Regions from separate parts of the Kluyvera sp. CRP genome, predicted to be linked through region 3. Evidence: predicted binding sites of a transcription regulator. Region 3 holds the regulator's gene; each other region holds the start of a gene.
What was found. Region 3 encodes Fur, which represses iron uptake genes when iron is present. Its sites were predicted from a motif close to ATAATAATGAGAACNACTATCAA; they were not measured.
Positions count from the first base shown of each region.

Region 1 (4,191 bases), 760 kb from region 3:
AGCGCGTCGCAGTTCAGTCGAGAGTTTAAACGGTTTTTCGGCCTGACGCCGGGCGAGGATGCGGCAAGACTGCGCGGAATGTAACGGTTAGGCCTGATAAGCGTAGCACCATCAGGCTACGCTGCTGCACATTGCCGGATGCGGCGTAAACGCCTTATCCGGCCTACAGATTGTACGGCGCCGCGATCAGGCGTCGCAGTATTTTTTCTTGATAACCACGATCACCGTGCCGAGCAGCCCGGCAACCAGCAGGAAGATCGGCAGCACCATCAGGAACGTCATCACCTGATCTTCATGACGCTTCACAAACGGAATCATACTGATGGCATAGCCAAAGCCTGTGACCACGCCAACCCACAGCAGCGCGCTCAGCCAGTTAAACAACTGGAAGCGGCGGTTAGGCAGACCGGAAATTCCCGCCATCGTTGGCAGCAGTGTGCGCACGAACGCCAGGAAGCGACCCGCGAGCAGCGCCAGCAGACCGTGACGGTCAAACATGCAGGTCGCGCGCTGGTGGTATTTGTCCGGCAGTTGCGCCAGCCAACCTTTCACGACGTTAGTGTTGCCCAACCAGCGCCCCTGGATGTAACTCAACCAGCAGCCAAGGCTGGCGGCCGTCGTCAGAATGACGAGGGTAGGGACGTAGCCCATGACGCCCTTGGCAATGAGCGCTCCCGCCAATAGCAACAGGCTATCACCGGGTAAAAATGATGCGGGGAGCAGGCCGTTTTCCAGAAACAACGTGGCAAACATGACCAGATAAACGACTCCCACGACGTGCGGATTCGCCAGTGCAGCAAAATCGTGCTGCCAAAGCGCGGCGACAATATCTTGAATAACGACCATGGACATTCCTGTGGAACAGCGTTTTCGCCTATTGTACGCCCGAATTCTGAAGAACACCTTGATCCCGGACGCAACAAATGAAGCCGCATTGTTCAGTCTGGCTGACAACCGGGTACATAGGTTTACGCCTGGCGGTGATGTGAACTCGGGAACCGACTGTTCTCAACATCGGTGGCGCCTCCGCTGGACGCGCCAAAAATATTGCTAACCCACCCGGCACTGACCGTACCGGGCTCAGGCTATGTTACACGATGCGGGCGAATCCTGCCGCTAAATCCGCAATCAGATCGTCAACGTTTTCCAAACCAATGTGCAGGCGAATGAGCGTACCTTCAAAATCAATCACCCCGTCCGGACGAATGCTGGCCAGCTCTTCCGGCTGATTAGCCAGAATCAGCGATTCGAAGCCGCCCCAGGAATAGGCCATGCTGAACAGCGAGAAGTGGTCGAGATAGTTTGCCAACTCTTCATTATTCAGGCGCTTGTTCAGTACGAAGGAGAACAGGCCGCTGCTGCCGGTGAAGTCGCGTTTCCAGAATTCATGCCCTTTGCTGCCCGGTAACGCCGGATGATTGACGCGCGCCACCTGCGGCTGTTGCGCCAGCCATTCGGCGACTTTCAGGCTGCTTTCATGGTGCTGACGCAGACGCACGCCGAGCGTGCGCAGGCCGCGGCTGGTCATATAGGCCGTGTCGGCGTCGAGCATCTGCCCCATCAAATAGGCATTCTCACGCAGTTGTGCCCAGCAGCGCTCGTTCGATACCGCCGTGCCGACCATGGCATCTGAGTGACCAATCAGATACTTGGTGCCCGCCTGAATCGAAATATCGATGCCAAAATCGAGCGCCTTAAACAGCACGCCTGCCGCCCAGGTGTTGTCGATCATGATGATGGCTTCAGGGGCGACGCTGCGAACGGCGGAAACGATCGCCGGGATGTCGTGAACTTCCATGGTGATGGAACCCGGAGATTCGAGGAACACGATTCTGGTGTTCGGCTGAATCAGATTTGCAATCTCTGCGCCAATCATGGGGTCGAACCAACTGGTGGTGACGCCGAGCTTACGGAGAATTTTGGTGCAAAAATCCTGGCTCGGTTCATAGGCGGTGTTGGTCATCAGCACGTGGTCGCCCTGTTCAACGAAGGCCAGGATAGTATTCGCCACCGCCGCCGCGCCGCAGGGGAAGAGGGCGCAGCCGGCGCCGCCTTCAAGCTCACACATGGCTTCCTGTAGCGAGAAATGGGTGAGCGTGCCGCGACGGCCATAAAACAGCTCGCCGTTAGCGCGGTTGTGGGTCGCATGCTTCTTGGCGGCGACCGTGTCAAAAACCAGCGACGAGGCGCGTTGAATCACGCTGTTCACCGATCCCTGGGTGTACTTTTTGCTGCGTCCGGCGTTAACCAGCGCGGTATCGAGGTGCTTGTCTGCCATGTTGGGTATACCTGTTTTTATACGTCTGGACGTCTAAATTATCACGATTGCCTCGGCGATGTAGCGTTCCTCGTGCATACAGCAGAAAATTTTGCCAAAAACCGTGCAGAAAACTTTTTTACTGCGTAAGCGCAAGGAAAGTAAGTGTGATTTGAGTCAATATGTAAATACTAATGAGAACTACTATCAATTCGGCGTTGTTTTGATATTATTGTGCTCAGATTTTGTGATTTACGTCCTGGAGATACACAGTGGGTAATAATTTGATGCAGGCGGATCTCTCCGTTTGGGGTATGTATCATCATGCCGACATCGTGGTTAAAGTGGTCATGATTGGCTTGATACTGGCATCCGTCGTCACCTGGGCAATTTTCTTCAGTAAAGGTGCAGAGCTCCTTTCTCACAAGCGCCGCCTCAAGCGCGAGCAGAAACTGTTAGCGGATGTGCGTTCCCTCAATCAGGCGCACGAAACGGCCGCCGCGTTTGACGCGCAGAGCCTGAGTAGCCAGTTAATCAACGAAGCGCAGAACGAGCTGGAGCTCTCTGCGGGTTCGGAAGATAACGAAGGGATTAAAGAACGTACCGGTTTCCGCCTGGAGCGTCGTGTGGCGGCGGTAGGCCGTCATATGGGACGCGGTAACGGTTTCCTGGCGACTATCGGCGCTATCTCTCCGTTCGTCGGCCTGTTCGGTACCGTGTGGGGCATCATGAACAGCTTTATCGGTATCGCCCAGACGCAAACCACGAATCTGGCCGTTGTGGCGCCAGGTATCGCAGAAGCGCTGCTGGCAACGGCTATTGGCCTGTTCGCCGCGATTCCGGCGGTGGTTATCTATAACGTCTTCGCGCGCCTCATCGGTGGCTTCAAAGCTAACCTGAGCGATGTGGCTGCGCAGGTTCTGCTGCTGCAGAGTCGCGATCTGGATCTGAGCGCCAGCGGCGTGCATCCGGTTCGTACCGCCCAGAAATTACGAGTAGGTTAATGCCCTATGGCAATGCGTCTTAATGAAAATCTGGACGATACCGGCGAAATGCATGAAATCAACGTGACGCCGTTTATCGACGTCATGTTGGTTCTGTTGATTATCTTTATGGTCGCCGCGCCGTTGGCGACGGTTGATGTCAAAGTCAATCTGCCGGCCTCCTCCAGCCAGCCGCAGCCGCGCCCGGAAAAACCGGTCTACCTGTCGGTGAAAGCGGATAAATCGATGTTCCTCGGTAACGACCCCATTACCGATGACAGCATGGTGCCGGCGCTGGATGCGCTGACGGAAGGCAAGAAAGACACCACGATCTTCTTCCGCGCCGATAAAACGGTAGACTATGAAACGATGATGAAGGTCATGGATACCCTGCATCAGGCCGGCTATCTGAAGATTGGACTGGTTGGCGAAGAGACCGTCGCGAAAAAATAATCTCATCCCGGATGGCGCATTCAGCGCCATCCGTTATTCTTCTCTTAGTAATATAATATTTATCTTAAGTCTAATTTCAGCGAGTCATATCTGAAATTATTTAAATAATATTTAGCAGTGCTTAAGTGTTGCAATATATTTTAAATATCAGAGTGGCTAGTCTTAAATAACCTTCCTACGCTTAATTCTGAACGCTAACAATAATATATATCTACAGCGGACGGAAAATATCATGGGCATAATAACTTTGCGACAAGCTGATAGCTCGCATCGCGACTTGATCTCGTTATCCTCGATTCGTCAAAGAGCAGACCGGCTATTATTGGTGCTGGCCTGGGTGATGTGGGCCGTTTCGCTGGGCGTGGGCTGGATGAATGATAACACCAGTCTGGCGCTGCTGGTGGCGACGATTCTGGCGGGGCTTGCCACCCTGATGACGCTGCTTTTTGCGGGCAAACTCATCACACGCTTAGTTTATGCGTTTATTCTAATGGCCTA
Region 1 covers NZ_CP082841.1:1,868,084-1,872,274, forward strand. Annotated here, with positions in the region: gene K7B04_RS08770 (AraC family transcriptional regulator) at 1-84, shown strand, start outside; gene yghB (DedA family general envelope maintenance protein YghB) at 187-846, opposite strand; gene metC (cystathionine beta-lyase) at 1,091-2,278, opposite strand; gene exbB (tol-pal system-associated acyl-CoA thioesterase) at 2,530-3,261, shown strand; gene exbD (TonB system transport protein ExbD) at 3,268-3,693, shown strand; gene K7B04_RS08795 (methyl-accepting chemotaxis protein) at 3,926-4,191, shown strand, end outside.
Region 1: a site for Fur is predicted at 2,446-2,468, ahead of exbB (tol-pal system-associated acyl-CoA thioesterase). Genes of this name have one in related genera too.

Region 2 (4,191 bases), 790 kb from region 3:
CCCGCGGCGGCTTTGGTGAGTCGGTGGCGAAACAGTCCACCATGCAGCGTAGCGCCACCGGCACCACCTCCCGCTCAATGGGTGGCTGATCGCCATGGAAAGAATCAGTATTGTTGAACGCCCGGACTGGCGTGAAAAAGCGACCGAATACGGTTTTAACTTCCACACCATGTACGGTGAGCCGTACTGGAGCGAGGAAGCGTACTACAAGCTCACCCTCGCGCAGGTGGAAAAACTGGAAGACGTCACCGCAGAGATTCACCAGATGTGCCTGAAGGTGGTCGAGCGCGTCATCGCCAGCGATGAGCTGATGACCAAATTCCGTATTCCAAAGCACACCTGGGGCTTTGTCCGCCAGTCCTGGCAGACCAACCAGCCGTCTCTCTATTCACGCCTGGACCTGGCGTGGGATGGCAAAGGTGAGCCGAAGCTGCTGGAGAATAACGCCGACACGCCAACCTCGCTGTATGAAGCGGCATTTTTCCAATGGATCTGGCTGGAAGATCAGCTGAACGCCGGCAATCTGCCAGCCGGCAGCGACCAGTTCAACAGCCTGCAGGAAAAGCTGATCGATCGCTTCAACGAACTGCGCGAACAGCACGGATTCCAGCTGCTGCACATGACCTGCTGCCGCGATACCGTAGAAGATCGCGGCACCGTTCAGTATCTACAGGACTGCGCGGCGGAAGCGGGTGTCGCAACCGAATTCCTCTACATAGAAGATATCGGCCTGGGTGAGAAAGGCCAGTTTACCGATCTGCAGGATCAGGTGATCGGCAATCTGTTCAAGCTCTATCCGTGGGAATATATGCTGCGCGAGATGTTCTCCACCAAGCTGGAAGACGCTGGCGTGCGCTGGCTGGAGCCGGCGTGGAAGAGCATCATCTCTAACAAAGCGCTGCTGCCGCTACTGTGGGAGATGTTCCCGGATCACCCGAACCTGCTCCCGGCCTACTTCGCCGAAGACGATCATCCGCAGATGGACAAATTTGTGGTGAAACCGATCTTCTCTCGCGAAGGCGCGAACATTTCGATCGTTGAGAACGGCAAAACCATCGAGCAGGTCGAAGGCCCGTACGGCGAAGAAGGGATGATCGTCCAGCAGTTCCATCCGCTGCCGAAGTTTGGCGACAGCTATATGCTGATCGGCAGCTGGCTGATTAACGATCAGCCAGCCGGAATCGGTATTCGTGAGGACAGAGCGCTGATCACTCAGGATCTTTCACGCTTCTATCCGCACATCTTCGTCGAGTAATCGTCAGCCAATCACCACCGACAGCATACTCAGCGAGCCCATTTCGATACCGTCTACCGGGATCGTGATGGGCTCTTCGCCATCCCATGCGCCCAGCACGTACAGCAGCGGCAAGAAGTGATCTGCCGTCGGGTTAGAGAGCGACCCACCTTCATGCGACAGGTAGTTCACCAACGGATGCTGCTCCACCGGTCCTTTCCAGTCCAGATTCGCCTTCACATAATCGTTAAAGGAGCTGGCCCACGGGTATGGCGTAGAGTCACCGTGCCATTTCGCAGTGCGCAGGTTGTGCACTACGTTACCGCTCGCCACCAGCATAATGCCTTCGTCGCGCAGGCTGGCCAGCTTACGGCCCATCTCAAAATGCCACGCCGCTGGTTTGGTGCTGTCGATGCTCAGCTGCACCATCGGGATATCCGCATTCGGGTACATTTTGATCAGCACGCCCCAGGAACCGTGGTCAAAGCCCCAGGCTTCTTTATCCAGCGCCACCGGGACCGGAGCCAGCAACTCAACCAACCGCTGCGCGAGTTCAGGGGAACCTGGCGCCGGGTAATGGGTATCGTACAGCGCCTGCGGGAAGCCGCCAAAGTCATGAATCGTCTTCGGTGTTTCCATCGCCGTCACCCCTGTGCCGCGGGTAAACCAGTGCGCGGAGACCACGACAATCGCTTTCGGACGCGGCAGCGTCTCGCCCAGGTGCTGCCAGGTACGGGTATAGAGGTTATCTTCCAGTACGTTCATGGGGCTACCGTGACCTAAAAACAGTGCTGGCATTCGGCTATGAGACATGGTGTTATCCTTCCAGAGGCATTGATTTGATAACACCACATTAACCTGTTTTCAGTGAGGATAAACTCAGATAAGCGTGATGATGATCTTCAGAAAATTTGAATGTAAGGATGACGTAAAGAGTGCGTTCAGCTCTCGCAAGGGAAAACGATTTTCAATATTATGAATGATAATCATTATCATAAGGAGTAAACCATGTCGGTTCCGCTGATTCTGACATTATTGGCCGGGGCGGCGACGTTCATCGGCGCTTTTCTTGGGGTGATTGGTCAGAAACCTTCTAACCGCGTGCTGGCGTTTTCCCTCGGCTTCGCCGCCGGGATTATGCTGCTCATCTCCCTGATGGAGATGCTGCCGGCTGCGCTTGATGCCCCAGGCATGTCGCCGGTGCTCGGTTACGGCATGTTTGTCGTTGGCCTGCTTGGCTACTTCGCCCTCGACAGGATGCTGCCGCATGCCCATCCGCAGGATCTGATGCAAAAGAACACGCAGCCGCTGCCGCGCAATATTCGTCGCACCGCCGTGCTGCTCACGTTGGGTATCAGCCTGCATAACTTCCCGGAAGGGATCGCCACTTTCGTCACCGCCAGCAATAATCTTGAGCTGGGCTTTGGCATTGCGCTGGCCGTGGCGCTGCACAATATCCCGGAAGGGCTGGCGGTCGCCGGGCCGGTGTACGCCGCCACGGGTTCAAAGCGTAAAGCGGTATTCTGGGCGGGCATTTCCGGTATGGCCGAAATTCTCGGCGGCGTGCTGGCCTGGGCCATTCTGGGCAGTATGGTGTCGCCGGTAGTTATGGCGGCAATTATGGCGGCGGTCGCCGGCATCATGGTCGCCCTTTCCGTCGATGAGTTGATGCCGCTGGCGAAAGAGATAGATCCTAACAATAATCCCAGCTACGGCGTGCTGTGCGGCATGTCGGTGATGGGAATGAGCCTGGTGGTGCTGCAATCGGTAGGGATTGGATAAAACACGGCCAGATAACTAAAAATACCTTCAAGGGAGCGCAAATCGCGCTCCCATTTATTATAGAAATATAATCCACGACACACACTTTAAACCGCCTTGAAATAAATATCTGGAATATAAATTTATTCTTATTTCTCATCTCTCCCATCAAAAAAAAGTGCCGAGTGTCTTATTATCCCATATAAGATTAAATAACTTACTTTGTGTTAGTGGTTATATTAAAAAGAACAGCCCATAAATGATAAAAATTCATTATCAATGATAATGTTTTTATTTATCAGCAACGAAATATGAGAAGTAAATATAATTAACCAGCAATGCTACAATCAAGGACCTTGATATGAAAATGGGAAAAACTGTGCTGTTCGCGATGGTTGCGGCAGCGTTAACCTCTTCTTCCGCTTTCGCCGCAGTCGACGGTGGCTCGGGCAAAATTACCTTTACCGGTGATGTCATCAGCGCGCCTTGCGCTATCAAAGCGGAAGACGTTGACAAGCAGGTCGATCTCGGTGAAGTGCCGGCCAGCTACATCAATTCAAAGGGCCACTCTGATGCCGTTGATGCCAGTATTCATCTGGTCGATTGCGATCTACCGAACTCCGACAATGGCGAAGGCACCGAAACGAAAGTCACCAAAGTGGATGTGACCTTTACCAGTACTGCGGTGACTACTGAAGGTGAGAACCTGCTCTCCAACACCATGACCGGTGGCGCGACGGGCGTCGGCGTCCGCCTGCTGGATGGCGAGGGTCAGAATATTACTCTCGGCACCGCGAAAACAGTGACGCTGGTGCAGGCATCCTCCGAACAAACCCTGCCATTCCAGGCCTATATGGAACTGGTCGATAGCACAAAAGCCACGCCAGCTACACCGGGCGCAGTGGCTTCAAATGCCACTTACGTACTGTCATATAAGTAATCTATCCAGGGTGGCGGCGACCGCCACCCTTTATTAGATAAATCAGGTAGGGATGCCGTGAATACCGCTAAAATTGCTGTATCTTGCTGCGGCTTATTATTTATATTTTCCGCAAGCGCCACTGAATTCAACCTTAACGTACTGGATAAATCCATGCGTGACAGCGTTGATATATCCCTGCTTAAAGATAAACCGACCACGCTGCCAGGAAATTATTTTGTGGCCGTGACCGTCAATAAAAATCAAATTTCCTCCG
Region 2 covers NZ_CP082841.1:1,833,390-1,837,580, reverse strand. Annotated here, with positions in the region: gene K7B04_RS08640 (DUF1190 family protein) at 1-89, shown strand, start outside; gene K7B04_RS08635 (glutathionylspermidine synthase family protein) at 95-1,255, shown strand; gene ygiD (4,5-DOPA dioxygenase extradiol) at 1,259-2,047, opposite strand; gene zupT (zinc transporter ZupT) at 2,243-3,016, shown strand; gene K7B04_RS08620 (fimbrial protein) at 3,357-3,935, shown strand; gene K7B04_RS08615 (fimbria/pilus outer membrane usher protein) at 3,993-4,191, shown strand, end outside.
Region 2: a site for Fur is predicted at 2,214-2,236, ahead of zupT (zinc transporter ZupT). Genes of this name have one in related genera too.

Region 3 (4,191 bases):
AAACCAAATATGTGCGCTTTGTCATAATCCTGCACTCTTGTTGCGGAAAAGGATTGATAATTCGCGTCGCGAAAAATAGTCTATCAATGTACTGAAACACCTTTTTTCCAGAAGTTCATTTTTTAGCGTTTTATTTTTTTGCTTCTGCTTTGCAGCGGCATTTTTAAAAGTCAAAGAGGATATAACTATGCGTACGTTTAGTGGCAAACGTAGTACGCTGGCGCTGGCTATCGCCGGTGTGACAGCAATGTCAGGCTTTGTGATGACTCCGGAAGCGAAGGCAGAAGGGTTCATTGATGATTCAACATTAACCGGCGGCATCTACTACTGGCAGCGTGAGCGTGACCGTAAAGATGTGACCGACCACGACAAATATAAAACCAACCTTTCTCACTCCACCTGGAACGCCAACCTCGACTTCCAGTCGGGTTATGCGGCTGACATGTTCGGTATTGATATTGCTGCTTTTACCGCGATTGAAATGGCGGAAAGTAGCGAAAGCGGTCACCCGAACGAAATTGCATTCTCGTCAAAAAATAAAGGCTATAGCGAAGATTACAGCGGCGATAAGAGCGGTATCAGCCTGTATAAAGCGGCAGCTAAATTTAAACTTGGCCCAACCTGGGCGCGTGCGGGTTACATTCAACCAACCGGTCAAACCCTGCTGGCACCGCACTGGAGCTTTATGCCGGGTACTTACCAGGGCGCTGAAGCCGGGGCAAACTTTGACTACGGCGACAATGGCGCGCTGAGCTTCTCCTACATGTGGACCAATGAGTATAAGGCGCCATGGCATCTGGAGATGGATAACTTCTATCAGAATGATAAGAAGACCAAAGTTGATTACCTGCACTCTATTGGTGCGAAATACGATTTTAAAAATGACCTGGTGCTGGAAGCGGCATTCGGTCAGGCGGAAGGTTATGTCGACCAGTACTTCGCCAAAGCAAGCTACAAATTTGATATCCCTGGCGGCCCGCTGACCACCAGCTACCAGTTCTACGGTACCCGTGACAAAGTGAGCGATCACGGCGTGAACGACATTTACGACGGCACCGCGTGGCTGCAGGCGTTAACATTTGGCTATAAGCTGAACGAAGTGTTCGACTTCCGTCTGGAAGGGACCTGGGTTAAGGCTGACGGTCAGCAGGGCTACTTCCTGCAGCGTATGACCCCGACCTACGCGTCATCTAACGGTCGTCTGGATATCTGGTGGGATAACCGCTCTGACTTCAACGCCAACGGCGAAAAAGCGGTCTTCTTCGGTGGTATGTATGACCTGAAGAACTGGAATCTTCCTGGCTGGGCAGTGGGTGCATCCTACGTCTATGCATGGGATGCGAAACCAGCGACCTGGCAGATGAACCCGGATGCCTACTACAACAAAAACAATACGATCAGAGAATCTGCATACAGCCTGGATGCCATGTATACCGTACAGGAAGGCCGCGCGAAGGGTACCCTCTTCAAACTGCACTTCACTCAGTACGACAACCACTCCGACATCCCAAGCTGGGGCGGTGGTTACGGCAACATCTTCCAGGATGAGCGTGACGTGAAATTCATGGTTATCGCACCGTTCACTATTTTCTGATGCATGATGCGGCAGGGGGAAGCCTCTGCCGCCGCTAAGAGGCTCATCGTATGAAAAAACTGATTATTGTTGCCCTGATGGCCGCTGGCCTTACCGCTTGCGCTCAGCCATCCACGCCGAAAGAAGACAGTAAGCTGAAGGATGCCTACAGCGCGTGCATTAACACCGCTGAAGGCAATCCGGACAAAATCCAGGCCTGCCAGAGCGTGCTGAACGTGCTGAAAAAAGAGAAACAGCATGAACAGTTTGCTAATCAGGAATCCGTACGCGTGCTGGATTACCAGCAGTGTATTCAGGCAACCCGTACCGGTAACGACCAGGCCGTAAAAGCCAAATGCGATAAGATGTGGCAGGAAATTCGCAGCAATAACACCGTGAAGCCATAAGATAAGGCGAATGCTAATAACTGAAAAAACCGCTGCTTGCAGCGGTTTTTTTATGGCTGAATGCGAACGAAGGGCAAAAAAAAACCAACGCATGGCGCTGGCTTTTTAACGAGGGGGGAAGTTACTTCTCTACACCATCGTGAGCATGTTCATCTTCACGGCAGTCGCCTTCAGCGCAGTGGCCATAAAGATAAAGGCTGTGGTTGGTCAGACGAATTCCGTGTTTGGCGGCAATTTCACGCTGGCGAGCTTCGATAGATTCGTCGCTGAACTCGATCACTTTGCCACAGTCGAGGCAAATAAGGTGATCGTGGTGATGCTGCTGGGTCAGTTCGAAAACGGATTTGCCGCCTTCAAAATTATGACGGGTCACGATGCCCGCGTCATCAAACTGGTTCAGGACACGATAAACCGTGGCCAGGCCAATTTCTTCACCCATGTCGATCAGGCGTTTGTATAAGTCTTCCGCGCTGACATGGTGGTTATCCGGTTCCTGAAGAACTTCCAGAATCTTTAACCGTGGAAGTGTGACTTTCAGGCCAGCCTTCTTTAATGCGGTATTATTGTCAGTCATGCGGAATCTGTCCTGTTGCTAAACGATTAACTTCCATCAGCGAAAGTATCACAGAGAATTCACCCGTTTTAATGCGTCTCATTATAGAATGACCCTGGATAAATGAAAACAGCAAGGCTTGGGTAAACTAAGCTTTCAAAAACGAGGCGTCACCGACAAACAGAGCGATGAACCTACGCTAAATCAGAAGATATTGTACAGGTATGCGCTGAAAAGTTAAAAAAATGTAGCTATTATTTTGATTGCTTTTACCTATTAATGAGGCGCGATTTGTTATCGCGCCTCAATATCATCAGGCGTTTTTGATTTCGTCGAGGTGCAGCTCTTCAGCAACCTGCTTAACCCATTTTTCAACGCGTTCAGCGGTCAGCTCCGGCTGGCGGTCTTCGTCAATCGCCAGACCCACGAAGTGGTCGTCATCGGCCAGGCCTTTCGACGCTTCGAAGTGGTAGCCTGCGGTTGGCCAGTGACCAACGATGGTCGCGCCGTTTGGCTCGATGATGTCGCGAATCGTACCCAGCGCATCGCAGAAGTACTCCGCGTAGTCTTCCTGATCGCCACAGCCGAAGAGGGCGACCAGCTTACCGTTGAAGTCAACTTCTTCCAGAGACGGGAAGAAATCGTCCCAGTCGCACTGTGCTTCACCGTAGTACCAGGTTGGGATACCCAGCAGCAGGATATCGTAGCCTGCCAGGTCTTCTTTGCTGCTCTTGGCAATGTCGTGAACGTCAGCGACATCTTTACCAAGCTGTTTTTGAATCATTTTTGCGATATTTTCGGTGTTCCCGGTGTCGCTACCGAAGAAGATGCCAACGATTGCCATGAGTAAAATAACCTCTTGAAACTTAATGATATGGTGGTGGCTTATTGCCCACAGATAAGGGCAATCATAGCAGAACAGAGAAGCGGGCGGAAACAGCTATCGTGCCGTACTGCACACTCTGCTACATGAAAGTGCGTTCTGGGGGGATATTTCAGACTTTCCCTTGTCCGTGCAGCAGCGCCAGTTGGCTCATCAGCATCTCTTCGATGAGTTCGCTGCGGCTCATGTCACGGGCTGCCGCCAGCTCGTTGAGCGCATCAACGGCGTCGCTGTTTAGCTTTAACTCGACGCGCTTAAGCCCACGAACTTTGTCGCGTTTGAGCTGATTGCGCTTATTAATGCGGAGCTGTTCGTCACGCGAAAGCGGATTGGTTTTGGGTCTTCCCGGCCGACGCTCATTTGCGAACAAATCTAATGTCGTACGGTCCGTTTGTTCTTTTGCCATGGTTCTGAGTGACTTCGGGGAAACAAGCTACCGGACGGTGCCCGGTGCAGACAGCGCGCAATCATACAACAGTGGAACCCGCACGCCAACGACCACGGCCATTCTGGCGCGCGGTCGATGCATTTTTAATCACTCAGCGAGGTAACGGCGAATGGCGCGCAGCACGGCGTCCGGTTTTTCGGCGTGAACCCAGTGACCCGCCCCGGCAATCACGTGCGCTTTCGCCTGCGGGAACTGCGCCAGCAGATCGTCACGATAGGCTTCGGTGATATACGGTGAATTGCCGCCGGGAATAAACAGCGCAGGGTGTTCCCAGGCCGGAATGGTTTCCCAGCCGACGATATGGGGATATTGCTCCCACAGCACCGG
Region 3 covers NZ_CP082841.1:2,623,609-2,627,799, forward strand. Annotated here, with positions in the region: gene chiP (chitoporin) at 188-1,594, shown strand; gene chiQ (ChiQ/YbfN family lipoprotein) at 1,645-1,980, shown strand; gene fur (ferric iron uptake transcriptional regulator) at 2,102-2,554, opposite strand; gene fldA (flavodoxin FldA) at 2,847-3,377, opposite strand; gene ybfE (LexA regulated protein) at 3,529-3,822, opposite strand; gene ybfF (esterase) at 3,952-4,191, opposite strand, start outside.